2 regions of the Bacillus cereus group sp. RP43 genome follow, and region 2 is predicted to be linked to the other one. Evidence: predicted binding sites of a transcription regulator. Region 2 holds the regulator's gene; the other holds the start of a gene.

Region 1 (15,012 bases), 4.7 Mb from region 2:
TACTGCATCAACAGCTGAAGCTGCTGGGATTTGACCTTTAACTTCCTCTACGAAGCTAACTGCTTCAGCTAGAGTTTTATTCATTTTCCAGTTACCTGCGATAATTGGTTTACGCATGCTTTGCACCGTCCTTTTTCTTTGGCTGCTACTTATTTGTCGTTAAGACAAACTACACCTGGAAGCTCTTTGCCTTCCATGAATTCTAATGACGCACCGCCGCCAGTAGAAATGTGGCTCATTTTATCAGCCATACCGAATTTTTCAACAGCTGCTGCAGAGTCACCACCGCCGATAACAGAGTATGTATCTTCTGCATCTGCTAATGCTTGTCCTACTGCTTTTGTACCTTCTGCGAATGGAGTCATTTCGAATACACCCATTGGTCCATTCCATACAACAAGCTTAGAGTTTTTAATTACATCTGCATAAATTTCACGTGTTTTAGGACCGATGTCCACGCCTTCCCATGTAGAAGGGATAGAGTCGATACCAACGATTTGAGTTGTTGCAGTTTCAGAGAATTCCTCTGTGATTACAACATCAACTGGCATATAGAAGTTTACGCCTTTTTCTTTTGCAAGTTGCATAAATTCTTTAGCTAGTTCAATTTTGTCGTTTTCACATAGAGATAGACCAATTTCATGACCTAAAGCTTTAACGAATGTATAAGCAAGTCCGCCACCGATGATTAAGTTATCTACTTTGTCTAATAGATGACGAATTACACCGATTTTATCTTTTACTTTCGCACCACCAATGATAGCTGTGAATGGACGTTCTGGGTTAGAAAGTGCTTTTCCAAGTACATCTAACTCTTTTTCCATTAATAAACCAGATACTGCTGGTAGGTAGTCTGCGATTCCTGCTGTAGAAGCGTGAGCACGGTGAGCTGCACCGAATGCATCGTTTACGAAGATATCAGCAAGAGCTGCAAATTCTTTCGCAAGTTCTGCATCGTTCTTTTCTTCGCCCGCATAGAAACGTACGTTTTCAAGAACTAATACGTCGCCTTCGTTCATTGCTGCAACCATTTCTTGTGCAACTGGTCCGAATGCTTCGTCCGCTTTTTTAACATCTTTACCAAGAAGCTCGCCTAAACGTGCTGCTACTGGAGTAAGACGTAATTCTTCTACTGCTTGACCTTTTGGACGGCCTAAATGACTTGCTAAAATTACTTTCGCACCTTGCTCTACTAAATATTGAATTGTAGGAAGAGCTGCACGGATACGAGTTTCATCTGTAATTTTGCCTTCTTTCATAGGTACGTTGAAATCAACGCGGCAAAATACACGCTTACCTTTTAAATCTACGTCACGAATTGATTTTTTGTTCATTGGATTTCCCTCCGACTACTAGTTAGGATTGACAAAACCCATTCAAAAGCTTAACACATTTGCTTCTAAAACGAAAGAAGAGAGAGAGGGAACAAACCCTCTCCCTCGTTTTGTCATTGATTGCTTATATACTTAAGAATTAAAGACCTTTAGAAGTCATGTATGCAGCTAGGTCTACTACGCGGTTAGAGTAACCAGTTTCGTTATCGTACCAAGAAAGTACTTTAACCATGTTACCTTCCATTACCATTGTAGATAAAGCATCGATTGTAGAAGAAGCTGTGCATCCGTTATAGTCGATAGATACTAATGGCTCTTCGCTATATCCAAGGATACCTTTTAATTCGCCTTCAGAAGCTGCTTTGAATGCTGCGTTTACATCTTCAACTGTTACTTCTTTGTCAAGTTCAACAACTAAGTCAACAAGAGAAACGTTAGCAGTTGGAACACGTACAGCGCCACCGTTTAATTTACCTTTAAGTTCTGGTAATACTAATGCTACAGCTTTAGCAGCACCAGTAGATGTTGGGATCATGTTTTCAGCTGCTGCACGAGCACGACGTAAATCTTTGTGTGGTAAGTCTAAGATTTGTTGGTCGTTAGTGTAAGAGTGAATTGTTGTCATCATTCCGCGTTTTACGCCGAATTTTTCGTTTAATACTTTAGCGAATGGAGCTAGACAGTTTGTAGTACAAGAAGCGTTAGATACTACGTTGTGGTTAGCTGCATCGTATTGTTCGTGGTTAACACCCATAACTACAGTGATATCTTCGTCAGAAGCTGGAGCTGAGATGATAACTTTCTTAACTGATCCACCTAAGTGTTTCTCAGCGTCTGATTTTTTAGTGAAACGGCCAGTAGATTCTACTACTACTTCTACTCCGTAGTCGCTCCATGGTAATTGAGCTGGGTCACGCTCAGCGATAACTTTAATTTCTTTACCGTTAACAACGATGCTGTTTTCGTTAGCAGATACTTCTGCATTTAAAGTTCCGTGAACTGTGTCATATTTTAAAAGGTGAGCTAATGTTTTAGCATCTGTTAAGTCGTTGATTGCTACTACTTCTACCTCAGAGTTGTTAAGAGCTGCGCGGAATACGTTACGTCCGATACGTCCAAATCCATTAATACCAATTTTAGTCATTTGAATTTCCTCCTTGGGGGATTATATTTAAAGGGTAATACCCTTTGTTAACTGTTTTGCTGCACCTTCATCTGTAATTAGAATTGAAGTGTGCCCTTGCTTTATTACAGCCTGTATTGCCTTTGCCTTTGAAGAACCTCCAGCGACTGCAACAACGTGAGATACATGTTGTAAATCTTCAAGTTGCATACCAACTGTTCTTACTTTATGAACAACATTTCCTTGTTCATTAAAGTAGTAACCGAAAGCTTCGCCAACTGCTTCGCTTGCCTGAATCTTTAACCAATCTGCTTCTGAAGTATTTCTGCGACGTGCCATTGTTAACGCATCACCAATTCCATGAATGACGATATTGGAAGATCGAATCAACTCAAGAACTTCTTTCACGGAGGGCTCTGTTACAATAGACGCATATGCTTCGCTACTAACGTGATCTGGAACATACAATAAGCGATAATTACTCATCGTATTTTGTGCCATTTTGGCGCAAATGGTATTGGCTTCTAACTCAACACCTTCTCCAATTCCACCACGTGCTGGGACAAATAGCATATGTAAATCTTTGCAATCAAGTTGCATCATGTCCGCAGCAGCAGCTAGCGTAGTTCCTCCAGCCACAGCAACGATATTATTCACTGTCAGACGGTCTTTTATACAAGTCACACAAGCACGGCCCATCTCCAGTTTGACCCAAGGTGATTCATCACTATCACCAGGGACAACGAAAACTTCATCCAAGTCTAATGTTTCCTTAAGTTGTTTTTCTAAAACCTTTAACCCGGAAATTTCTTTCATAAAGTCTTCCAAAGCAAGAACTAAAGCTGTTCCTTCTTCTGTCAAAGTCATTCCAGAAGAAGCGACGTGAACTAAGTTTTGTTCTTTCAAAACTTGAACTTCACTTCGCAATACTCGTTCTGTCATACCGAGACTTGCTGATAAGTTTCTTCTTCCAATCGGCTGCATGAGCCTAATGTATTGAAGCACTTGCATTCTCGTTTGCATAACAGGTAGCAGATCAGGTAATAATTTTTTTGTGTTCTGAATCCATGAGCGCATATCTTTTCTCCTCACTACATTGGTTCATTTTCCCTCGTGGTCACTTTGCGTCCCGTAGTGACATTTTATGTCCCACATAGGTTAAAAAAATAATCCCTGCTACGTGTATTATTGTAACAGGAGATAGAAACTTATTCAACTCTTAACTGCATTGTTTATATAGTTTATTATGACACCTTTGTGAATGTTACCATATTCCACCTGTTTTCCACCTATTTCTACAACCGGAATCATTAAATGATATTTCTCTAAAAGGTCATTATCTTCATATATATCTATTTCCTCGATTTGAAAAGAATATTCACATTGTACTTCCTTTAAAACTTGTTTCGCCTTCACGCAAAGACCACAATCTTTTTTTGTATATAGTACAACTTTCATCTTCTTCACCTATCCAATTGTTTTTCTTAGAGACGAAGCTGGAATATGCATCTGTTCTCTATATTTCGCAACTGTTCTTCGAGAAATAACGATTTCATGCTCTTCTTCTAATAATTTTGAAATCTTTTGATCCGAAAGTGGCTTTTTCTTATTCTCCGCTTCCACAAGTGTTTGAATAAATTGTTTCACCCGCTTCGTCGAAATAGCTTCATCCTCCGTCGTCGAAACAGCAGTACTAAAGAATGCTTTCATTTCAAATAAACCGTGCGGCGTTTGCACATATTTATTACGCGTTGCACGACTAATTGTAGACTCATGCACACTTAGTTCTTCCGCTACCTCTTTTAAAGCAAGTGGTTTTAAATATGCTGGACCTTCCCAGAAGAAATCACGCTGTTTTTCCATTATAATGCCCATTACTTGCAGAAGCGTTTGTTTTCTCTGTTTCAAACTGCGCATAATCCACTGCACATGCTGATACTTTTCTGATACATAAGATGCTACTTCACTCTCACTATTATTAAGAAGCGCACTATACTCAGAATGAATTTCAATTCTTGGCATATTTCTCTCATTCATTTGTAAAACGAGACGATCACCATCTTTTTTCACCGCCATATCAGGCACAATATAAAGTGGTTTATCAGAAGAAAATGCAAGACCTGGCTTTGGTTGTAATGATGTTATACAATTTACCGCACTCTGCAATTCCTCATTACTACACTTCAGCACTTGAACGAGCTTTCGCCAATCTTTCTTCACGAAATAAGCAAAGTGATCCTCTATAACCTCTTCCGCTAATCCATTCCGTCTTTGTAAGCGCTTCAATTGTAAGGTTAGACATTCCTGAATATTACGTGCTCCTACCCCTGCTGGCTCGAGTGATTGGACAAGCTCAACAGAGCGGTCGACTACATGAATCGGCGCGGAAAGGAGATCCGCTAACTCTTCATTCGTTTCTTGTAAATACCCATTTCCATCCATGTTCATAATAATGAAAGAAGCTACTTTTCGCTCTTCTTCTTCTATTTTATAATACTGTAGCTGATTTAATAAATGTTGCTGAATCGTTGTAGAATCCACACTGTAGATTTCCATTTGATTATCGACTTGTTTGCCGGTACTTTTACTTGTGTTAGAGCTCTTTTTCTTCTCCCTCTCAAAACCACCTAACTCAATAAGGGGATTCTCTAACGATTGCTCATACAAAAACTCCGATAATTCTTGTACATTATACTGGAGCATTGTAATCGCTTGCCTTAACTCTTGTGTCATTGCCAAACGTAAGCTTTGTTCTTGTAAAAGACTTGCCTTCAAACTAATCTCCCCCTTGTTTCTATTGTACAATAAGTTTGGTAAAAGGAGAATCCTATCGCAGACACCCATTCCAAAATATTATTAATTTATATGTATTAATGAGATTTACATCTTACAACCGAAAAACGAATAATATTGAAAGAAAATAATAAAGAACAACATTATTACCAAGTACTAATAGTAAATCTTATTACTAGATATAACAAGAGGGAAATAAAAAAAGTCCTAACCTACAAAACGTAAGTTAGGACTTTTTGACGCGCCCAGAGGGATTCGAACCCCCGGCAGACGTGGTACCGGAAACCACCGCTCTATCCGACTGAGCTATGGGCGCATGATAAAATTTTATAAACCGTTTATTATCAAAGTTTTAAGCCTTCTTCTATTCCGCTTTTCCACATTTAATTTCTTGCGAAAAATCTCTAATAGAAGTGAAATACAACAAGTAAATACCTGCTTATTTTCTTCTCATAATAATAGCAATAAAATCCATCTAAATCAATAAAAATATCCCCTTAATCCTTTATATACCTTAGCTAGGAGCCTATAAAACATATCCTTCCCCTAAATTTTCCAAACATAAATTCACCCGAACCCACAAATTATAATCTTTGAATTGATATTCCAAAGGGGGCTTCATTCAATGACTGTAATTACAAAACTAAAGCAAACTGTTTCTGGATTAAAAAGTGCACAAGCTAGCTTAGAGGGATTCGCTCTTGATACGGATAACCAACAAGCAAAGCAACTTTTCCAAACAGCTGCGCAACAAACACAAACAATTATTGACTCTTTAAACCCACGTGTTGAAGAAGTCCAGCAAGAAGAACCACAATACACACAGCAATAACCAAAAGTGCCATTTCATCTAATGGTACACAATTTGAGAAAAAGGATGATATGCAATCATCCTTTTTCTCTCAAATTACATACTGCAATAGAAATGGAATGATTATAATGCGAAAACTCGGACTCATAGCCGCGTTATTTGTTCTTCTATTCGGTTCACTTACCGGATGCGATAATAGCCCGTTAGATAAAAAAGTAAAGAAAGAAGAAGCTAAGCGAACAGATGAAAAAAAGGGCCCAAAGTTAACAAAAATGAGTACAGAATCCTTTAATCAATCTATATCGCAAGACGCTAAGAAAAAAGCCCTCGCTATAGATGGAATTATAAAAGCTACCGCAGTTAATACCAATTTAGATCTTTACATAGCCGTCAAACCTGAACATCACGAAAGATTTGGTTTAAAGCCTTTACGAAGTAAATTAAAAAAGAAATTAAGTGATGAAAACCCTACTTTCGATATTCATGTAAGTACAGACAAAAAGATTTTTATGCTCCTAGAAGAACTTGAAAACAAAATTAAGAACAAGAAAGTAAGCAAGGATGGCATTAAAGAACAATTGAAACTCATTCAATCAGAAATGGGATCTAATATTTAAGCTTTCTAAAAGAAAAGGAAGGATTCAAATGTCCAGTAAAGATAAAAACTTAACACCGGTACAACAGGAATATAAAAAATTCGAGCAAGAACGAGAACCGAAGCGTCCTGTCTTAAAAAATTGTATAAAAGCTTTTTTCGTTGGTGGTTTCATTTGCTTCATCGGACAACTTATTTCTACTTTTTACATCACGTATTTTGATTTCACTGAGCGCTCAGCAGGGAATCCGACAGTAGCAACTCTAATTTTCATTTCCATGTTACTAACTGGATTCGGTATATACGATCGCTTTGGACAATTTGCCGGGGCAGGCACAGCTGTACCTGTTACTGGATTTGGAAACTCTGTTATTGCTGCATGTATTGAACACCGAACGGAAGGGTTCGTCCTTGGTGTTGGCGGGAACATGTTTAAATTGGCTGGGTCTGTTATTTTGTTTGGTGTATTTTCCGCTTTCGTCATCGCACTTATTAAAACGATTCTCGTTCAATGGGGAGGGCTATAAATGTTACAAGGACACCGAACATGGGTATTTGAAAACAAACCAGTCATTATCTCAACCGGGGTAGTCGGTGGACCATTTGAAGCGAAAGGTAATATCCCTGAAGACTTCGACACCCTCCATGAAGATTTATGGCTTGGACAAGATTCTTACGAAAAGGCTCACAAGATTTTATTTGAAGAAGCTTGCAGCCGTGCTACAGAGAAAGCAAAACTTCGGAAAGACGATATTCAATTCGTACTCGCCGGAGATTTAATTAATCAAATAACCCCAACGAGTTTTGCATGTCGTACACTCGGAACACCTTACCTTGGATTATTTGGAGCTTGCTCTACTTCTATGGAAGGATTAGCGCTCGGCGCAAGTATTGTAAATGCAAAAGGCGCAAAATATTTATTAACTGGAGCATCAAGCCATAACACTGCCGTGGAAAAACAATTCCGTTATCCAACTGAATATGGTGGACAAAAGCCCCCTACTGCACAATGGACAGTGACCGGTGCAGGTGCAGCGATTTTAAGTGATACAGGAAATGGTCCAAGAGTTACTTCCGCCACAATTGGGCGAGTTGTTGATATGGGTTTAACAGATCCGTTTAATATGGGAGGCGCGATGGCTCCAGCTGCTGTCGATACGATTGAAGCCCATTTACGCGAACGACAAATTGACGCTTCTTATTACGACTTAATCGTAACAGGTGATCTTGGACATGTCGGTCGCGAAATTGCTTACGACCTACTACATAAACATGGAACAAAGGTAAAGAGCGAGCAATTTCAAGATTGCGGAATCATCATTTATAGAGAAGGTCAACCTGTAATAGCCGGCGGAAGTGGTCCAGGCTGTTCAGCAACGGTCGTATACGGTCACTTATTGAACCGAATGAAAAGAGGAGAATTCAAAACAATACTTGTCGTTGCGACAGGCGCTTTACTATCTCCACTTACATTCCAACAAGAAGAAACGATTCCGTGTATCGCCCACGCCGTTTCGATTGAATTTGGAGGTGCAACGCAATGATTTTTTTCTGGGCTTTCGTCATCGGTGGACTTATATGTGTAATCGGACAACTTATGTTTGATGTCGGCAAACTAACACCAGCTCATACAATGGCAACACTCGTTGTTGCTGGAGCTATATTAGACGGATTCAATTTGTATGAACCATTAATTGATTTCGCCGGAGCTGGGGCAACTGTACCTATTACAAGTTTCGGAAACGCCCTCGTTCACGGTGCAATGGAAGAAGCTGCAAAACATGGAATCGTCGGCGTAATTACTGGTATGTTTAAAGTAACGAGCGCAGGTGTATCAGCAGCGATTATTTTCGGCTTCATTGGAGCATTACTATTTAAACCGAAAGGATAAGAGGTGTTTGCATGACTGTTATCGCTAGCGTAAAAACTTGTCTTGCCAGTGTAAGAGGGGCTCAAGCAAGTTTAAGCTCCCTTTCATTAAATTCACAAGACGAAGAATCAAAACGCGTATTTCATGAATGTATGTTAGAAATGGACAGCGTCATCGCTGATTTAAAGGATAGAATTTCAGTATTAGAACGTGAAGAACCTCAATATAAAGGGTTTTAAGTAGACTGGAGGAAATGACTATGTCTCACCTGCCCGAATGGACACTCGTTATTCTTCGCTCTGTATTCATATTAATCATTTTATTCGCTATTACGAAATGGTTAGGGAAAAGACAAATCTCTCAGCTCTCCTTTTTTGAATACATAGCCGGAATGACAATCGGTGACATCGCTGCCCAAGTATCTACAGGGCTCGATTCAAAATTTTTCCACGGCGTCTTTGCAATACTCATTTTCGCTGTGGTACCTTTTTTCACAGGAATCCTCTCCTTAAAGAACAAAACAGCTCGGGACTTCTTTGAAGGGAAATCTACCGTATTAATAAAAGATGGAAAAATACTCGAAGATAACTTAAAGAAAGAAAAGTATACAAGTGATGAATTGCTTGAGCTTCTCAGAGGAAAAAATGCTTTCAGCGTAGCTGATGTTGAATTTGCTGTATTGGAACCGAGCGGAGAATTAAATGTATTATTGAAGAAAGATCGCCAACCACTCACAGCAAAAGACATTAGCTTAAAAGTACCAAATGAAAAAGAACCGCAAACTGTTATTATGGATGGAAATGTACTAGATGAACCTCTTTCAGCTAGCGGGCATAACCGCGCTTGGTTACATTCTGAATTAGAAAAACTCGGTGTTGTCATTGAAAATGTGTTTCTCGGTCAAGTTGATTCATACGGACAACTTACTATCGACATTTATAATGATAAACTCCAAATGCCTTCTCCTCAAAACAAACCTTTACTATTGGCATCTTTAAAAAAATGCCATGCTGATCTTGAACTATTTTCTTTAGAAACAAAATCGAAATCAGCAAGTGAAATGTATAATAAAAACGCGAAACAAGTCGAAACAATTTTAAATAAAGTAACCTATCTTTTAAAAGAATAAATACCGAAAGAACGCTTCAGTAAAAAGGCGTTCTTTTGCCTTTTCTACACCTTTAATCACGTTTAAATTTATGTAATTCGGTTATGATGTTGAAGATACATAAGCAGGGAATTTTAAAAACATAGCGAATAAATCATGTTACAACTACATATTTTTTTGATTTAAAGTAGTTTCGTTTGACCTTCATTGACCATAATTGTATTATAAACTAAGAAAGCTTTAAAAGGAGGAAATAACAGATGAATTTAATTCCTACAGTAATTGAACAAACAAATCGTGGAGAACGCGCTTACGATATTTACTCTCGACTATTAAAGGACCGCATCATTATGCTTGGTAGCGCAATTGATGACAACGTAGCAAACTCAATCGTTTCCCAGCTTTTATTCTTGGAATCTCAAGATCCAGAAAAAGATATTCACATCTATATCAACAGCCCTGGTGGTTCTATCACAGCTGGTATGGCAATTTACGATACAATGCAGTTTATTAAGCCACAAGTATCAACAATCTGTATCGGTATGGCTGCATCTATGGGTGCATTCTTACTTGCAGCAGGTGAAAAAGGAAAACGTTTCGCTCTTCCTAACAGTGAAGTAATGATTCACCAACCACTTGGCGGGGCACAAGGTCAAGCGACTGAAATCGAAATCGCTGCAAAACGCATCCTATTCTTACGTGAAAAATTAAACCAAATTCTTGCTGACCGCACAGGTCAACCACTTGAAGTTCTACAACGCGACACAGACCGTGACAACTTCATGACAGCAGAAAGAGCTCTAGAATACGGTTTAATCGATAAGATCTTTACAAATCGTTAATTAATTAAAAGCAGAAGTGGCTCGTTCAGAACAGGAGGAAGTTGGAACCCCTGATTCCGAGGCGCTTTTTGCCTCGAATGAAGGGGCGAAACGACCGGAGATTCTAGCCGCTGGAGCTGGATGTAACTAAAAGCGGAAGCGCCCTATTACAGGGCGCTTTTTTATTATCATGTATCCCCCCTGCATACCCCAACCAGTATCCATCTAAACATATCGACTTACCGACAATTCCCGACAAGCACGAGCCCCCTACATACCCCACCTAACTACCCGATTACCCGCAAGTAACAAAATAAAAAAAGCTATCGCACATTCGCGATAGCCTTTTATTGTACATATGCAGCTAATGCTTCCAAAGCCTCTTCTGCATCTGAACCTTCTGTTGTGATTGTAATCATGCTACCAGTTCCGATTGCTAAGCTCATAATCCCCATTATGCTCTTTGCATTAACTGTCTTTCCATCTTTCTCAATGAAAATATCAGAATGAAAGCGATTTGCCTCTTGTACAAACAACGCAGCCGGACGTGCTTGTAAGCCGTTTTTTAATGCAACTTTAACCAATTTTTGAACCACAGCTCCATTTCCCCTTTAACCTCTTATTTTTTTGCTACTGTTTCCCCCGCGCGTAATTTCTCTGCGATTTCATCGATTTTACGCAAACGATGATTAATACCCGATTTACTAATTTTCCCCCCGGATACCATCTCACCTAACTCTTTCAATGTTACATCTTGATAATCTCTTCGTAACTGTGCAATTTCTCTTAATTTATCTGGCAAAATATCAAGCCCAACCGTCTCATCAATATAGCGGATGTTCTCAATTTGCCTTAGCGCTGCACCAATTGTTTTGTTTAAATTAGCTGTTTCGCAGTTAACTAAACGATTTACTGAATTACGCATATCGCGAACAATTCGAATATCTTCAAATCTTAAAAGTGCATTATGAGCACCTATAATATTTAAAAACTCTGTAATTTTCTCAGCTTCTTTCAAATACGTAATGTACCCTTTTCTTCTTTCCAACGTCTTACTATTTAAATCAAATCCGTTCATCAGTTCACATATAGAATCATTATGTTCCTTATATAACGAAAAGATCTCTAAATGATAAGATGATGTTTCTGGGTTATTTACTGAACCACCTGCTAAAAATGCACCGCGTAAATACGATCGTTTACAACATTTCTTCTCGATTAATTCCTGCGATATATTTCGAATAAACGAAAAGTCATCTCGAACAATGTGAAGATCTGCTAATATTTCGCGAGACTTCTCAACAAGCCGCACAATATATACATTATTTTTCTTCAATCGCATTTTTTTACGAACAAGTAATTCTACCGTCACATCATATCCCTTTTTCAAAAGCGTATAAATCCTTCTTGCAATTGCTGCATTTTCCGTTTGAATATCGATAGATAGGCGACGGTTTGAAAAAGAAAGCGATCCGTTCATTCGAAGCAACGCCGATAATTCTGATTTCTCACAGCATTCCTTCATTTCAAGGTTGGTCAACTCTTTCTTTGTTTCTGATGCAAATGACACAGTCAACACCTCCTTATACTATTACTTTGGAACAAAAATCTTGTCCTATATGAATGAGGAGCGTTACCTCAAACGAGGCAACGCACATTTATAACAATGAATATAAAATAGAAGCTAACTTTAATGTATCATGTCTTACAACACGATCATCATATTTCGCTAATCGCTCTTGAATGATTTCGATATTATGTTCAGCAAAACGATCTGTATCCAGTACAACTGGTTCCGACATTTCTTCCTCATATAAATTACGTAATTCACGAGGAATATCACGATTATTTACAATTGCAGTGTCGATAAATGGTTTACCTAAATGATCATGTAACGCCTGCACATGATCAAAAGCAGTATAACCCTTCGTTTCGCCCGCTTGCGTCATAACATTACATACATATACCTTCTTCGCTTTTGCAGCAAGAACAGCGTCTCCAATTTTGTTAACAACTAAATTCGGTAATATACTTGTGTACAGACTTCCTGGACCGAAAACAAGCAAATCAGCCCGTTTAATTTCCGTCAACGTTTCACATAACGGTTCTACATCTTCTGGAGTTAAAAAGACACGATTAATCTTCTTCCCAAAATAAGGAATCTTCGATTCACCTGTTACAATTTCTCCATCTTCTAATTCTGCATGAAGTACCGCACTTTGATTCGCTGCTGGCAATACACGTCCTCTGACATTTAATACTTTACTCGTTTCTGTAATCGCGTGGTAAAAGTCTCCTGTAATCGAAGTCATACCTGCCAATAGTAAATTTCCTAACGCATGCCCTTTCAGTCCGTCTCCAGTGGTAAAACGGTGCTGAAATAAAGCTTCCACTAATGGTTCTACATCCGATAACGCAACAAGTACGTTACGAATATCACCTGGAGGTGGAATTTCTAGCTCATCACGCAGTCTACCTGAACTGCCTCCATCGTCGGCTACTGTTACAACTGCTGTAATATCAACAGGATATTGTTTTAATCCTCTTAATAAAACAGAAAGTCCAGTTCCACCTCCCATGATAACAATTTTAGGTTTTCTCTCTTTTTTCATCCCTTAATGGCCCTTTCTCTTCTCCACATCACGATGAGATACATGAACGCTATACTCTGGTTTCAAATGTTTCCCAAGGTACTCTGTAAGCGTAACAGAACGATGTTGCCCACCTGTACATCCAATCGCAATTACAAGTTGACTCTTACCTTCTCTTTTATAATGAGGCAGCATGAAAGTGATAAGATCCGTCAATTTCTCTAAAAACTTATGTGTTTCATTAAATTTCAACACATACGACGAAACTTCTTCATCCAGTCCTGTTAATGGCTTCATATGTGGAATATAATATGGATTTGGTAAAAAACGAACATCAAATACTAAATCAGCATCAATTGGGATTCCGTACTTAAATCCAAATGACATAACATTTACACGGAATGCTTGCTCAGTTTCTGTTGAGAACAAGTGAACAATTTTCTCTCGTAATTCTTTCGGTTTCAAATCAGATGTATCAAGTACGATATTCGCTCGCGCCTTCATATCGGTTAATAGACCACGCTCAGCTTCGATTCCCTTTAACGGCAAACCAGTTGGCGCAAGTGGATGCGAACGTCTTGTTTCTTTATAACGAGTTACAAGTGTGCTATCTTTCGCATCTAAAAATAAAATATGAGGAATAATCCATGTACGTTCTGATAAATCATCAAGTGCTCCCCATAAATATTCAAAAAACTCTCGGCCACGTAAATCAATACCGAGTGCTACTTTATTCATTTTACCTTTTGAATCTGCCATAAGTTCAATAAACTTCGGCAATAACATCGGTGGTAAATTATCTACACAAAAATATCCTAAATCTTCAAAACTTTGTAACGCTACCGTTTTTCCAGCTCCAGACATCCCTGTAATAATTACCATTTTTATATCATTATTCTCTGTCATCGTATCCTCTCCTTGCAGGTTTAACTCGGATCTAATCGATATGAAAGCAACTCAAAATCTGGGGTATATACAAATGTACCGTAGATTATACCATTCCCTTTAATTAAATAATCAATAATGTGATAATCTCCTGGTGCCATTGCTAAGTCATCAATTTTATCAAATGTATGCCAACCAATGATGCCTTCTTCGCTCTCTAATTTGTTTTCTCCTGCAAAATCTGTTGCTAAAAAGGAGAACATCATCCATTCAGAAACAACTTTATCACCTTCTTGGATGACAAAAGTGAAGACCCCTTTTAATGCTGGATTCTTTAAATAAATACCTGTTTCTTCACGATACTCGCGAACAACGGTATCTCTTACTGTCTCACCACGCTCCATTTTCCCGCCCGGTGCAACCCACCAATTTCGGCGAGGTTTTTGGAGTAAGAGTACTTCATTATCTCTAATTAACACACAGTTTGTCACTCTTTGCATGTTTCTTCACCTCAGCTACTTGCAGCAAAATTTTTCACTGCATACTCATTTCATTATACTATCAAAAACAGTTTGCTACAACGAAGGTGCCAGTCCCCTTTTGCTAAGCAATTGTAAAAAATCTTTCTATAACAAGCAATCAAAATACCTTACTTCCCATGAACAGTACATAAAAATCCCCTTAACGATTTTTATCGTTAAGGGGATTAAAACACTTATTTCTTACCGAAATAAGTAACAATCGCAAATCCTAAAATAAAAGTAATAATTGAACTTACAATTGAAATGCCACCAGTCGGAATGCCAGGGAACACAATGACAATCGACCCGATAACGAGCCCAATAATTGCCGCAAATGTCATACTTTTATACCGATCTAACAAATAACTAATTCCTTTACTACTTACAACAAATCCGGCCATCACACCGGCACCGATAACCACGATTAACGGTAAATTGAGTGTAGTTAAAGCGTTAATTGCTGTTGGATACACACCAATAATTAATAAAATAAACGATCCACTAATTCCAGGAAGAAGCATAGCCATACTAGCCATCCATCCTGCGAAAAATAAACCAAT
Region 2 (15,012 bases):
AAGAAAAGCTTCTAGCGAGATAAAAGGTGCCTGTACCGCAAACCGACACAGGTAGGCGAGGAGAGAATCCTAAGGTGTGCGAGAGAACTCTGGTTAAGGAACTCGGCAAAATGACCCCGTAACTTCGGGAGAAGGGGTGCTTTCTTAACGGAAAGCCGCAGTGAATAGGCCCAAGCGACTGTTTAGCAAAAACACAGGTCTCTGCGAAGCCGTAAGGCGAAGTATAGGGGCTGACACCTGCCCGGTGCTGGAAGGTTAAGGAGAGGGGTTAGCGTAAGCGAAGCTCTGAACTGAAGCCCCAGTAAACGGCGGCCGTAACTATAACGGTCCTAAGGTAGCGAAATTCCTTGTCGGGTAAGTTCCGACCCGCACGAAAGGTGTAACGATTTGGGCACTGTCTCAACCAGAGACTCGGTGAAATTATAGTACCTGTGAAGATGCAGGTTACCCGCGACAGGACGGAAAGACCCCGTGGAGCTTTACTGTAGCCTGATATTGAATTTTGGTACAGTTTGTACAGGATAGGCGGGAGCCATTGAAACCGGAGCGCTAGCTTCGGTGGAGGCGCTGGTGGGATACCGCCCTGACTGTATTGAAATTCTAACCTACGGGTCTTATCGACCCGGGAGACAGTGTCAGGTGGGCAGTTTGACTGGGGCGGTCGCCTCCTAAAGTGTAACGGAGGCGCCCAAAGGTTCCCTCAGAATGGTTGGAAATCATTCGTAGAGTGCAAAGGCATAAGGGAGCTTGACTGCGAGACCTACAAGTCGAGCAGGGACGAAAGTCGGGCTTAGTGATCCGGTGGTTCCGCATGGAAGGGCCATCGCTCAACGGATAAAAGCTACCCCGGGGATAACAGGCTTATCTCCCCCAAGAGTCCACATCGACGGGGAGGTTTGGCACCTCGATGTCGGCTCATCGCATCCTGGGGCTGTAGTCGGTCCCAAGGGTTGGGCTGTTCGCCCATTAAAGCGGTACGCGAGCTGGGTTCAGAACGTCGTGAGACAGTTCGGTCCCTATCCGTCGTGGGCGTAGGAAATTTGAGAGGAGCTGTCCTTAGTACGAGAGGACCGGGATGGACGCACCGCTGGTGTACCAGTTGTTCTGCCAAGGGCATAGCTGGGTAGCTATGTGCGGAAGGGATAAGTGCTGAAAGCATCTAAGCATGAAGCCCCCCTCAAGATGAGATTTCCCATAGCGTAAGCTAGTAAGATCCCTGAAAGATGATCAGGTTGATAGGTTCGAGGTGGAAGCATGGTGACATGTGGAGCTGACGAATACTAATAGATCGAGGACTTAACCATATAATATGAAGCAATGTTATCTAGTTTTGAAGGAATATACCTTCATCAGTTTGGTGATGATGGCAGAGAGGTCACACCCGTTCCCATACCGAACACGGAAGTTAAGCTCTCTAGCGCCGATGGTAGTTGGGACCTTGTCCCTGTGAGAGTAGGACGTCGCCAAGCAAGATAAAAACACAAGTCTTTTGACTTGTGTTTTTTCGTGTTTCCTTTTACAATTCGTAGTAATTTTAAAAATCTTTACTTAAAGAATTGTCCTTTTGATTAAAGATAGGGAAATGTGGCTAGGATAGTGAATAAGCAAAAGAGTTGCAAATTTTTTTAATACGTATATAATTAAAGTCAAAGATAGTCAAAGTCAATAAAGGTGGCGGATAAATGAGAAATATATCTGATATCATTGAGAAATATCTAAAGCAAGTTATTGACTTAAGCAATAATAATGTGATTGAAATCAAGAGGAATGAGATCGCTGATCGATTCGATTGTGTGCCGTCTCAAATCAACTATGTAATCAATACCCGTTTTACGCTAGAAAGAGGATTTGTAGTAGAAAGTAAACGAGGTGGAGGGGGTTACATTCGCATTATAAAAGTCAAATTGCATGACGATATAGACATTATTGATCAAATGCTTCATATGATTGATCATAGTGTTGCGCAAGGAAATGCAGAAAGCATGATTATACGTTTAATAGAAGAGGGTATTATAACAAATCGTGAAGCTAAACTTATGCTAAGCGTACTAGATCGTTCTGTATTATTAATGGATGTTCCTTCTCGAGATGAACTTAGGGCTCGAATATTATGCGCAATGTTAAGAACACTGAAATATAAATAAATATAACTTTTGTTAAGAATGATAACTAAGATAATGCAGTTTAATATTGTAGGAATTTTGAAAGATGACATGTGCTTTTACTAAATGGATTAAGAAAAGAGAACAATCTAGTAATGTATGAAAAGTATCATGAGATAGATCGTTCCTGTTGTAAAGGTGGGAGATAGCGATGACTTGTCAAAACTGTAATATAAGACCAGCAACTTTACATTATACAAAAGTAATCAACGGAAAAAAGGCGGAAGTTCATCTTTGCGAGCAATGTGCAGAACAAAGTGGCTATACGTCTTTCTTTCAATCACCGCAGTCTAATTTTTCATTCCATGACCTATTAGCCGGATTATTGCATAGTGAACCAGCGATGTTTGAAGAAGGGCAAGATGCATTTTCAAATACAAGTATATCAAGATGTCCGAATTGTAAGATGACATATGAACAATTTACAAAAGTGGGACGCTTTGGATGTGCTTCTTGTTACGATACATTTAAGGGGCATTTAAAACCATTGTTAAAACGTCTTCACGGTGGGCATACAGAACATTGTGGGAAAATTCCTGAACGTATAGAAGGAAATATCTACTTAAAGAAAGAATTAGATGAACTAAAACTCAATCTGAAACAATATGTACAGAAAGAGGAATTTGAGAAAGCGGCTGAAGTACGAGATGAAATTCGAGGTCTTGAAAATCAGCTTAGTGAGCATAGAGAGGGGGAATAGTTCTATGTCACTGGACAGAATTATGAATGAAGCGATTAGTCCATGGATGAAGGGGGATGGCCCTGATTCTGATATTGTTTTAAGTAGTCGAATTCGTTTGGCTCGTAATTTTAAAAAATATCAATTCTCTACTATGCAAAACGAGGAAGAAGCTAAACAGATTCATGAGTTATTTAAGAAGAAGTTTATAAATAAACCTGTAGAACCTTTTGGGGCGTTTGAACTATTAAAAATGAATGAATTAAATCCTCTTCAAAGGAGAGTTTTAGTTGAGAAGCATTTAATTAGTCCAAATCTTGCAGGAACAGAATACGGAGCATGCCTACTATCAGAAAGTGAACATATAAGTATCATGCTTAATGAAGAGGATCATGTTAGGATTCAGTGCCTATTTTCAGGTTTGCAGTTATCAGAGGCGCTTCAAAGTGCCAATCAAATAGATAATTGGATCGAGGAACAGGTTGAATATGCTTTTGATGAATCGCTTGGATATATTACGAGTTGCCCCACTAACGTTGGTACAGGATTAAGGGCTTCGGTAATGATTCATTTGCCGGGACTGGTTTTAACGAAAAGAATTAACCGTATTATACAAGTAATTCAAAAATTAGGGTTAGTAGTAAGAGGAATATACGGTGAAGGTAGCGAAGCGTTAGGTAATATATTTCAAGTGTCAAATCAAATGACACTAGGGAAATCAGAAGAAGATATTATTGCAGATTTAAAGAGTGTCATTCAACAAATCATTCATCAAGAAAAAATGGCTAGAGAATTAATTGTACAAAATTCAAGTATTGAGCTTGAAGATAAAGTATATCGTTCTTACGGAATACTAGCTAACAGTCGTTTAATTCAATCTGCAGAAGCAGCCACTTGCTTATCAGATGTACGACTTGGTATTGACTTAGGATATATACAAGGTATATCGAGAAATATTTTAACTGAGTTAATGGTTCTTACTCAGCCGGGCATTTTGCAACAATATGCAGGAGGACCTCTAGGACCAGAAGAAAGAGATTATCGAAGAGCAACCTTAATCCGTGAGCGATTACGAATTGAACAAAATTAAGCGCAAGTAGGAGGCGATTTCTATGATGTTTGGAAGATTTACAGAACGAGCACAGAAAGTATTAGCTTTATCTCAAGAGGAAGCAATTCGCATTGGGCATAATAATATTGGAACAGAACATATTTTACTTGGGCTTGTACGCGAAGGTGAAGGAATTGCAGCAAAAGCGTTAATTGCTCTTGGATTAAGTCCAGAGAAAGTTCAAAAAGAGGTAGAAGCATTAATTGGACGTGGCACGGAAGCTTCTCAAACAGTACATTACACACCTCGTGCTAAAAAAGTTATTGAGTTGTCTATGGACGAAGCTCGTAAATTGGGTCATTCCTACGTTGGAACAGAACATATTTTACTTGGTTTAATCCGTGAAGGTGAAGGTGTAGCAGCACGTGTTTTAAATAATTTAGGTGTAAGCCTAAATAAAGCAAGACAACAAGTGTTACAACTCCTTGGAAGTAATGAAGCTAGTTCAGGTCACCAAGGTGGTTCATCAACAAATGCGAATACGCCTACACTTGACAGTCTAGCACGTGATTTAACAGTTGTTGCACGTGAAAATCGCTTAGATCCTGTTATTGGACGTAGTAAAGAAATTCAACGTGTAATTGAAGTGTTAAGCCGTAGAACAAAAAACAATCCAGTATTAATTGGAGAACCTGGTGTAGGTAAGACAGCAATTGCGGAAGGATTAGCACAGCAAATTGTAAATAATGAAGTTCCTGAAACTTTAAGAGATAAGCGTGTTATGACATTAGATATGGGTACAGTTGTTGCTGGAACAAAATATCGTGGTGAATTTGAGGATCGTTTAAAGAAAGTGATGGATGAGATTCGCCAAGCTGGTAACATCATTCTATTTATTGATGAGCTTCATACGTTAATTGGTGCAGGAGGGGCGGAAGGTGCAATTGATGCATCGAATATTTTAAAACCATCTTTAGCACGTGGTGAATTACAATGTATTGGTGCAACAACTTTAGATGAATATCGTAAATACATTGAAAAGGATGCGGCATTAGAAAGACGTTTCCAACCAATTCATGTTGATGAACCAAACTTAGAAGAATCAGTTCAAATTTTAAAAGGTTTACGTGACCGTTATGAGGCGCATCACCGCGTATCTATTACAGATGATGCAATCGATGCGGCTGTAAAACTTTCAGATCGTTACATTACAGACCGTTTTTTACCTGATAAAGCAATCGATTTAATTGATGAGGCTGCATCAAAAGTGCGCTTACGTTCTTATACAACACCGCCAAACTTAAAAGAGCTTGAAGTGAAGCTTGAGGAAATTAGAAAAGAAAAAGATGCAGCTGTACAAAGCCAAGAATTTGAAAAAGCTGCTTCCTTACGTGATATGGAACAACGTTTACGTGAAAAGTTAGAAGATACAAAGCGTCAGTGGAAAGAGAAACAAGGACAAGAAAACTCAGAAGTAACAGTAGAAGATATTGCAAATGTCGTTTCCACATGGACACGTATTCCGGTTTCTAAACTTGCACAAACAGAGACAGATAAATTATTAAACTTGGAATCAATTTTACATGATCGTTTAATTGGGCAGGATGAAGCAGTTGTAGCTGTGGCAAAAGCTGTTCGTCGTGCGAGAGCGGGATTAAAAGATCCGAAACGTCCAATTGGCTCATTTATTTTCCTAGGACCGACTGGTGTAGGTAAAACAGAATTAGCGAGGGCATTAGCGGAATCTATGTTCGGTGATGAGGATGCAATGATCCGCATCGATATGTCTGAGTACATGGAAAAGCATTCTACTTCTCGTTTAGTTGGATCTCCTCCAGGATATGTTGGATATGAAGAAGGTGGACAATTAACAGAGAAAGTTCGTCGTAAGCCATATTCAGTTGTCTTATTAGATGAAGTAGAGAAAGCTCATCCTGATGTGTTTAATATTTTACTACAAGTATTAGAAGATGGTCGTTTAACAGATTCTAAAGGACGTACAGTTGATTTCCGTAATACAATTGTTATTATGACGTCTAATGTTGGTGCAGACGCATTAAAACGTAATAAACATCTTGGATTTAACGTACAAGATGAGAGCCGCGATTATTCAGATATGAAAGGTAAAGTAATGGATGAATTGAAAAAAGCATTTCGTCCAGAATTCTTAAACCGTATTGATGAAATTATCGTGTTCCATATGCTTGAGAAAAAACATATTCAAGAAATTGTAACTCTTATGGTGAATCAGTTAGTGAATCGCTTAAAAGAACAAGAGATTGAATTGCACTTAACAGAAGGAGCAATTGCAGCAATTGCTGATAAAGGATTTGATCGAGAGTACGGTGCTCGTCCGCTTCGTAGAGCAATTCAAAAACATGTAGAAGATAGACTATCAGAAGAACTGTTAAAAGGTGCTATTGAGAAAGGACAAAAAGTTATCTTTGATGTAGAAGGAGAATCATTTGTCATTCATAGTGCGGAAAAGGTAAAATAAGTATAGACAAACAAAGAGGGCTACGCGATAGCCCTCTTTCTTGTACGAGAAGGATAAACGTTTGTAGATGAAAGTGAAGTGAACTATAAAAGATATGGCTAAAAAGAAAACAAAATTTACATGTCAAGAATGTGGTTATCAGTCGCCAAAATATATGGGGAAATGTCCTGGATGTGGTCAATGGAATACGCTTGTTGAAGAGATGGAACCAGTTGTATCATCAAGACGCCTTAATTATGCCAATGCAATTCAATCAGAAGTAACAAAACCAAGACGCTTAACAGAGGTAGAAACAAAGTCTGAGGCACGTATTGAAACGAAATTTCAAGAGTTTAACCGTGTACTTGGTGGCGGGATTGTAGATGGATCTTTAGTACTTATTGGTGGAGACCCTGGGATTGGGAAATCAACATTGTTATTACAAATTTCATCGCAATTAGCCGATTCTTCATATGATGTACTATACATATCAGGTGAGGAGTCAGCAAAGCAGATTAAACTTCGTGCAGATCGTTTGCATGTAAAGGGTAGTAATCTATTTGTTGTAGCAGAGACTGATTTACAACGAATTGCAGCGCACATTGAAGAGATGAATCCAGCTTTTGTTGTTATTGACTCCATTCAGACGATACATTTACCTGAAGTAACGTCAGCCCCAGGGAGTGTAGCGCAAGTACGTGAATGTACAGCGGAATTAATGAAACTTGCAAAGACGAAAGGGATTCCTATTTTTATCGTCGGACATGTGACAAAAGAAGGGGCAATTGCAGGACCACGTATGCTAGAACATATGGTTGATGCAGTTCTTTACTTTGAAGGAGATCGTCACCATACATATCGTATTTTGCGAGCCGTGAAGAACCGTTTTGGTTCCACAAATGAAATGGGTATCTTTGAAATGAAGGAACTAGGTCTTGCAGAAGTACTAAATCCTTCTGAAATTTTCCTTGAGGAACGTCCAGTTGGAGTTGCAGGATCCACAGTGGTTGCTTCAATGGAAGGAACAAGACCGGTTTTAGTAGAAATACAAGCATTAATCTCCCCTACTAGTTTTGGAAATCCTCGAAGAATGGCGACGGGAATTGATCATAACCGCGTTTCACTTATTATGGCAGTGCTAGAAAAAAGAACAGGTTTATTATTGCAAAATCAAGACGCATATTTAAAAGTCGCGGGTGGTTTGAAATTAGATGAGCCAGCAATCGATTTAGCCGTTGCATTAAGTATTGCTTCAAGTTTCAGAGATAAACCTACTGCACCAACCGATGCGGTAATAGGAGAAGTAGGCCTAACTGGAGAAGTAAGAAGAGTATCAAGAATTGAACAACGTGTACAAGAAGCAGCGAAATTAGGATTTCAACGTGCTATTATTCCTAGAAAAAATTTGGGAGGATGGACAATTCCAGATGGGATTGAGGTAGTAGGTGTTTCTAATTTAGGAGAAGCGCTTCGTTTGACATTAGGAGGCTAGGCTATGGAGGAAAACAAGCAACGTGTCAAAAGTATGATTAACATTCTACAGCTCGTTGCCCCAGGAACACCACTACGCGAAGGGATAGATAACGTGCTTCGTGCGCAAACTGGAGGGTTAATCGTTCTTGGGTATAATGAGCAAATTAAAAGTATTGTTGATGGAGGATTTCACATTAATTGTGCATTCTCACCGGCTAGTTTATATGAATTAGCAAAAATGGATGGAGCACTTATTTTAAATGAAACTGGGAGCAAAATTTTAATTGCAAACGCACAATTAGTTCCAGATCCATCCATTGATTCTATTGAAACAGGTATGCGTCACCGAACGGCAGAGCGTGTAGCAAAGCAGACGGCTAGCCTTGTTGTGGCTATTTCACAAAGACGTAACGTAATTACACTATATCAAGGGAACTTACGTTATACACTAAAAGATATAGGTGTAATTTTAACAAAGGCAAACCAAGCTATTCAAACGTTAGAAAAATATAAAGCTGTATGGAATGATGGGATTACGAATTTGGGCATTCTAGAATTTGAAGAGGTCGTTACGATGTCCGAGGTAGTTCACGTTTTACATAGTGTTGAAATGGTACTGCGTATTAAAAATGAAATATTGAGCTACATTCATGAGTTAGGAACGGAAGGAAGGTTAATTCGTTTACAACTTACAGAATTACTAGCCGACTTAGAAGCAGAAGCGGCGTTATTAATTAAAGATTATTATCAAGAAAAAACGCAGGATCACCATCAAATTTTGAAAAAGTTACAAGATCTTGCAAATACACAGCTTTTAGAGGATAGCGATTTAGTTAAATTGCTCGGCTATCCAGGGCAAATGAGCTTAGAAGAAAGCGTGACACCGAGGGGGTACCGAATCGCAAGCAAAATTTCTCGTGTTCCACCACTTATCATTGAAAATTTAATTAATCGATTTAAAACATTGCAAGGTGTTTGTCGTGCAACTATTAATGAATTGGATGATGTGGAAGGAATTGGAGAAGTTAGGGCGAAGAAAATACGAGAGGGCCTAAAAAGAATTCAAGAGCATCTCTATATGAGTAGACACAATTAAGAATATTACATTGATTCCATAATATAAGGACACTAGAACATTTTTGGTATATGATATGGTATATTGGTAAATAAAACTATTTACAAAAAAAACACGTCCGCTTTTGCATTCGGCGTTTTGATTAGCAAAACAATGGTTAATAATGAGTAGGAGGTGGTTGGATGTTAAAAAGGATCGTGCAGCTCTTCTTTTTAGTGATCGGGGGAGCGTTAGGGATTTTTCTAATCCCAAAAGTTATTAATGTATTGGACGTCGGTGCTGTTCCTTGGCTTGAGGGATCGTACGTTCGTGCGATTATTGGTGCAATTATTTTATTTTTAACAACATTTTGGCTTGTGGATTATATTGTTCAACTTATTAAACATATCGAAGAAGCCCTTGTAAAGGCACCGGTAGCGGATGTTTTATTCGGTACATTAGGGTTGATCTCTGGTCTTATTGTTGCATATTTAATTTTGATACCAATTCGTGAATTCACGATTCCAGTCATTAGTACAGTATTACAAGTGTTCTTTACTCTTTTACTTGGTTATTTAGGATTCCAAGTAGGATTTAAAAAGAGAAATGAATTGCTAGGATTATTTACATTACCCCAGCGCGGAGGTAAGAAGAAAAACAATAGCGAGAACGAAGAGGTAGAGGTAGAAAAATCTACAACTCATTGGAAAATTCTCGATACAAGTGTAATTATTGATGGACGTATTGCGGATATTTGCCAAACGAAGTTTTTAGAAGGAACAATTGTGATTCCACAATTCGTATTAGAAGAGCTTCAGCATATTGCCGATTCTTCTGATGCTTTAAAGCGTAATCGTGGTCGCAGAGGATTAGACATTTTAAATCGTATTCAAAAAGAGCTACCAATTCCGGTGGAAATTTATGAAGGTGATTTCGAGGATATCCAAGAAGTGGATAGCAAGCTAGTAAAGTTAGCTAAAATCACTGGTGGAACTGTTGTAACAAATGATTTCAACTTAAACAAAGTATCTGAATTACAAGGAGTAACAGTGTTAAACATTAACGATTTAGCAAATGCAATTAAACCAGTCGTACTCCCTGGCGAAGAATTAAGTGTTTATGTTGTAAAAGATGGTAAAGAGCAAAATCAAGGTGTTGCATACTTAGATGATGGTACGATGATTGTAGTAGAAGACGGTAGAGAATTTGTCGGTTCGCAACTTAATGTACTAGTTACAAGTGTGTTGCAAACATCGGCTGGTCGTATGATTTTCGCAAAACGTAAATTATTAGAAAAAGCATTATAAGTAGAGGATTATTAATATGTATACGTTAATTATTCCGGCAGCGGGTCAAGGGAAACGGATGGGTGCTGGCAAAAACAAATTGTTCTTACTTATAAATGGAGTACCTATCATTATGCATACATTACGTGCTTTTGAAAAAGATAAAGCATGTAAACGTATTATCATGGCAATTAACGAAGAGGAACGCCCTTATTTTGAGGAGTTAATGCAGAAGTATCCGGTTGAAAAGCAGGTGCAATTTATTCAAGGCGGGGCCGAAAGACAAGATAGTGTGTATAATGCGCTTCAGTATGTGAGTGGTGTTGAATATGTTCTCGTACACGATGGTGCGCGCCCGTTCGTAACGAATAAGATGATGCAAGATGTATTAACTGCAGCAGAGAAATATGGTGCTTCCATTTGTGCGGTGCCAGTGAAGGATACCATTAAGAAAGTAGAACAGGGTGTTGTTGTTGAAACGATAGAACGTTCTCAGCTTAAAGCGGTTCAAACACCGCAAGGATTTTCTGTTCCTCTTTTATTAGAAGCTCATAGAAGTGCAAAGCAAAGTTGTTTTCTTGGTACAGATGATGCAAGTCTCGTAGAACGTGTCGGGAAGCAAGTAGGCGTAGTAGAGGGGAGTTACTATAATATTAAGGTGACGACTCCAGAGGATTTACTAATTGCTGAAAGCTTCCTTCATGTTCAGAAGAAATAGAAGTGATGGTATTATAGTAAAGAAAAGCTCGGCCGTTGCCGGGCTTTTCTTTATAGGGATAGCAATATAATATAGAATTCATAAAGTAGTTTAGATTGAGGAGGATGTAAAGAATGTTTCGAATTGGACAAGGTTTTGATGTACATGAATTTGCGGAAGGTAGACCGTTAATTATCGGCGGAATTACAATTCCTCATGAGAAAGGATTAATTGGTCACTCGGATGCGGATGTATTGTTACATACGATTGCTGACGCATGTTTAGGAGCAATTGCAGCAGGAGATATTGGGAAGCATTTTCCTGATACAGATCCTGCCTTTAAAGATGCAGATTCAGCTATATTGTTACAAAAAGTTTGGGGATTTGTGCGTGAACAAGGTTATGAGTTAGGAAATCTAGATTGTACAATTATTGCTCAAAAGCCAAAAATGGCACCGCATATCGAAAGTATGCGTAAACGCATTAGTGAACTATTAGAAACGTCTATTGATAATATTAATGTAAAGGCAACAACAACAGAAAAATTAGGATTTACAGGTAGAGAAGAAGGGATTGCTTCTCAAGCGGTTGTTTTATTACAGAAAAAATAGTGGTTTTTAATTCGTAAGATGGATAATCACGTTTTTTTGGTGTACAATTATAGAATGTGTTGACATTAAGATTGGAAGGTGTACCAATTATGGAAAAGCAAGTGAGAGTGCGCTATGCGCCAAGTCCAACAGGACACTTACATATCGGAAATGCGCGTACGGCATTATTTAATTATTTATTTGCTCGTCATCAAGATGGTAAGTTTATTATTCGTATTGAAGATACTGATGTGAAACGTAATGTTGCTGGTGGAGAAGAAAGCCAATTAAAATACTTGAAATGGCTCGGTATGGACTGGGATGAAGGTGTTGATGTTGGTGGTGAATTTGGACCATATCGTCAAACAGAGCGTTTAGATATTTATAAAAAATTATATGAAGATTTATTAGAGCGTGATCTAGCTTACAAATGTTATATGACAGAAGAAGAGCTAGAGGCAGAGCGTGAAGGTCAAATCGCTCGTGGTGAAACACCGCGTTATGCAGGAAACCACCGTGATTTAACTGAGGAGCAAATTAAAGGCTTTGAGGCTGAAGGCCGTATTCCAAGTATTCGCTTCCGTGTGCCGGCTGATAGCGACTACACGTTTAAAGATATCGTAAAAGATGAAGTTGCATTCCATTCAAATGATTTTGGTGATTTCGTTATCGTGAAAAAAGATGGAATTCCAACTTATAACTTTGCGGTAGCAGTAGATGATCACTTGATGGAGATTACACACGTACTTCGTGGTGATGATCATATTTCAAACACGCCAAAACAAATGATGATTTATGAAGCTTTCGGTTGGGATATTCCGCAGTTCGGTCATATGACTTTAATTGTAAACGAAAGCCGTAAAAAGCTAAGTAAGCGTGACGAATCTATTATTCAATTTATTGAGCAATATAAAGAGCTTGGATATCTTCCAGAAGCAATCTTTAACTTTATTGCATTACTAGGTTGGTCGCCAGTAGGTGAAGAAGAAATCTTCTCTCAAGATGAGTTTATCAAAATGTTTGATGCAGCTCGTTTATCAAAATCACCTGCATTATTTGATTCTCAAAAACTAAAATGGATGAACAACCAATATATGAAAAAACAAGATTTAGATACGGTTGTTGAACTAAGCTTACCGCATTTAGTGAAAGCGGGTCGCGTAGGTGAAAACTTAAGCGAACAAGAACAAGCGTGGGTTCGTGATGTAATTGCTTTATATCATGACCAAATGAGCTTTGGAGCTGAAATTGTAGAGCTTTCTGAAATGTTCTTTAAAGATCATGTTGATCATGAAGAAGAGGGACAAGAAGTATTGAAAGGTGAACAAGTACCTGAAGTACTTCGTACATTTGCCGATCAATTAGAAGCTTTAGAAGCAATGGAGCCAGCGGCAGTTAAGGCGGCTATTAAAGCAGTTCAAAAGGAAACAGGACATAAAGGTAAAAATCTATTTATGCCAATCCGTGTTGCTACTACTGGACAAACACATGGTCCGGAGCTTCCTAACGCTATTGCTCTTCTTGGAAAAGAAAAAGTTTTAAATCGTATTCAAAAAGTAATTGGTTAACATTTTCTAGGTTTAGCAATATAATAAGTATACCTAAAATCTAATAAGGAAAAGCGACGAGAAGGAGAAGTAGAAAATCAGGCTTTTTACAGAGAGAACCACCTTTAGGCTGGAAGTGGTTTATAAGCGGATTTTTGAAATGCCCCTTCGAGTCTTCTGTTGAACAGCGAAGTATTTCGCGGAACGTCTTAGGGCGCAAAGTAAACAGAAGCGGTGTAAACCGTTATCATGGATGAGTTTGAGGCTTCTTTAGCCTAAACAGAGTGGAACCGCGCTTAAAAGGCGTCTCTGTCTATATGACAGAGGCGTCTTTTTTTATACCATGTAAATGGGTGTGAGTATAAGTTTTATCACCTTGTATAAAGATTTAGGGGGAGTTAAGGGAGTTAGTTTACTGGAAAAAAGCAGCCCATAAAGGGGAGGGAACATCGATGTTTAAGAGGCTTCGGGAAGATATTGAAGTCGTTTTTGAACAGGATCCAGCGGCACGAAGTTATTTCGAAGTCATTTTAACTTACTCTGGATTACATGCAGTTTGGGCCCATCGAATTGCACATGCTTTTTATAAAAGGAATTTTTTCTTTATGGCACGTTGGATTTCGCAAGTTAGTCGTTTTTTTACTGGCATTGAGATTCATCCAGGAGCAACTATTGGTCGTCGTTTTTTCATTGATCATGGAATGGGGGTTGTAATTGGAGAAACGTGTGAAATTGGCGAAAACGTAACAATTTATCAAGGTGTCACATTAGGTGGTACAGGTAAAGAAAAAGGAAAGAGGCACCCTACAATTCAGGATAATGTATTAATTGCAACAGGTGCTAAAGTACTAGGTTCTATTACTGTTGGAGAGAATTCTAAAATTGGAGCAGGATCTGTCGTGTTGAAGGAAGTTCCTGCGCATTCTACAGTTGTAGGTATACCTGGCCGAGTCGTTATTCAAAATGGAGTAAAGATTGGTCAAGAATTAAATCATTCTGATCTTCCAGATCCGATTTTTGATAAATTAAAGGTTATGGAAGCAGAACTTGATAAATTGAGAAAGCAACTCGAAGTAAAGGTAGAAAGGAAGGATAAAAATGACTATTCACATTTATAATACGTTAACGCGTCAAAAAGAAGAGTTTATGCCATTAGAAGAAAATAAGGTAAAGATGTATGTGTGCGGACCTACAGTTTATAACTACATTCACATTGGGAATGCAAGACCACCTATGGTATTTGATACAGTACGCCGTTACTTAGAATATAAAGGATATGATGTGCAGTATGTATCTAATTTTACTGACGTGGATGATAAATTAATTAAGGCGGCAAATGAATTAGGTGAAGATGTGCCAACAATTGCAGATCGTTTTGTTGAAGCTTACTTTGAAGATGTAACGGCACTAGGTTGCAAGCATGCAACGGTTCACCCACGTGTAACGGAAAATATGGATATCATTATTGAATTTATTCAAGAACTTGTGAATAAAGGGTATGCATATGAATCAGAAGGTGATGTGTACTTTAAAACGAAAGAATTCGAAGGCTACGGTAAATTATCACATCAACCGATTGCAGACTTACGTCACGGTGCACGTATTGAAGTAGGAGAAAAGAAACAAGATCCTCTTGACTTTGCTTTATGGAAAGCTGCGAAAGAAGGAGAAATCTTCTGGGAAAGCCCTTGGGGGAAAGGACGTCCAGGGTGGCATATTGAATGCTCAGCAATGGCGCGTAAATATTTAGGGGATACAATTGATATTCATGCTGGTGGCCAAGATTTAGCATTTCCTCATCATGAAAATGAAATTGCGCAGTCTGAGGCGTTGACAGGAAAAACATTTGCACGTTATTGGATGCATAATGGATATATTAATATTAATAACGAGAAGATGTCTAAGTCGCTTGGAAACTTCATTTTAGTTCATGATATCATTAAACAATATGATCCACAGTTAATCAGGTTCTTTATGCTATCGGTACATTACCGTCA

What was found. The regulator CtsR, encoded in region 2, represses protease genes until heat stress. The targets are predictions, from matches to a motif close to ATGGTCAATAAAGGTCAAACA.
Region 1: clpP (ATP-dependent Clp endopeptidase proteolytic subunit ClpP) is a predicted target of CtsR. The motif match lies at 9,829-9,849, and genes of this name have one in related genera.

The regions. Positions count from the first base shown of each region.
Region 1 is NZ_JARVHQ010000001.1:356,254-371,265, reverse strand. It holds gene tpiA (triose-phosphate isomerase) at 1-117, opposite strand, end outside; gene QCI75_RS01810 (phosphoglycerate kinase) at 150-1,334, opposite strand; gene gap (type I glyceraldehyde-3-phosphate dehydrogenase) at 1,474-2,478, opposite strand; gene cggR (gapA transcriptional regulator CggR) at 2,506-3,534, opposite strand; gene QCI75_RS01795 (glutaredoxin family protein) at 3,670-3,915, opposite strand; gene rpoN (RNA polymerase factor sigma-54) at 3,925-5,232, opposite strand; tRNA gene QCI75_RS01785 (tRNA-Arg) at 5,491-5,566, opposite strand; gene QCI75_RS01780 (DUF1657 domain-containing protein) at 5,876-6,082, shown strand; gene QCI75_RS01775 (YhcN/YlaJ family sporulation lipoprotein) at 6,190-6,678, shown strand; gene spoVAC (stage V sporulation protein AC) at 6,707-7,183, shown strand; gene spoVAD (stage V sporulation protein AD) at 7,184-8,200, shown strand; gene spoVAE (stage V sporulation protein AE) at 8,197-8,547, shown strand; gene QCI75_RS01755 (DUF1657 domain-containing protein) at 8,559-8,765, shown strand; gene QCI75_RS01750 (DUF421 domain-containing protein) at 8,786-9,655, shown strand; gene clpP (ATP-dependent Clp endopeptidase proteolytic subunit ClpP) at 9,895-10,476, shown strand; gene QCI75_RS01740 (HPr family phosphocarrier protein) at 10,803-11,051, opposite strand; gene whiA (DNA-binding protein WhiA) at 11,075-12,025, opposite strand; gene QCI75_RS01730 (gluconeogenesis factor YvcK family protein) at 12,114-13,067, opposite strand; gene rapZ (RNase adapter RapZ) at 13,071-13,952, opposite strand; gene QCI75_RS01720 (NUDIX hydrolase) at 13,973-14,431, opposite strand; gene QCI75_RS01715 (DUF368 domain-containing protein) at 14,647-15,012, opposite strand, start outside.
Region 2 is NZ_JARVHQ010000001.1:5,049,775-5,064,786, reverse strand. It holds rRNA gene QCI75_RS26310 (23S ribosomal RNA) at 1-1,304, shown strand, start outside; rRNA gene rrf (5S ribosomal RNA) at 1,354-1,469, shown strand; gene ctsR (transcriptional regulator CtsR) at 1,683-2,144, shown strand; gene mcsA (protein-arginine kinase activator protein McsA) at 2,314-2,862, shown strand; gene mcsB (protein-arginine kinase McsB) at 2,867-3,931, shown strand; gene clpC (ATP-dependent protease ATP-binding subunit ClpC) at 3,954-6,389, shown strand; gene radA (DNA repair protein RadA) at 6,484-7,860, shown strand; gene disA (DNA integrity scanning diadenylate cyclase DisA) at 7,864-8,937, shown strand; gene QCI75_RS26270 (PIN/TRAM domain-containing protein) at 9,099-10,202, shown strand; gene ispD (2-C-methyl-D-erythritol 4-phosphate cytidylyltransferase) at 10,219-10,899, shown strand; gene ispF (2-C-methyl-D-erythritol 2,4-cyclodiphosphate synthase) at 11,013-11,489, shown strand; gene gltX (glutamate--tRNA ligase) at 11,579-13,036, shown strand; T-box leader at 13,084-13,329, shown strand; gene cysE (serine O-acetyltransferase) at 13,468-14,133, shown strand; gene cysS (cysteine--tRNA ligase) at 14,114-15,012, shown strand, end outside.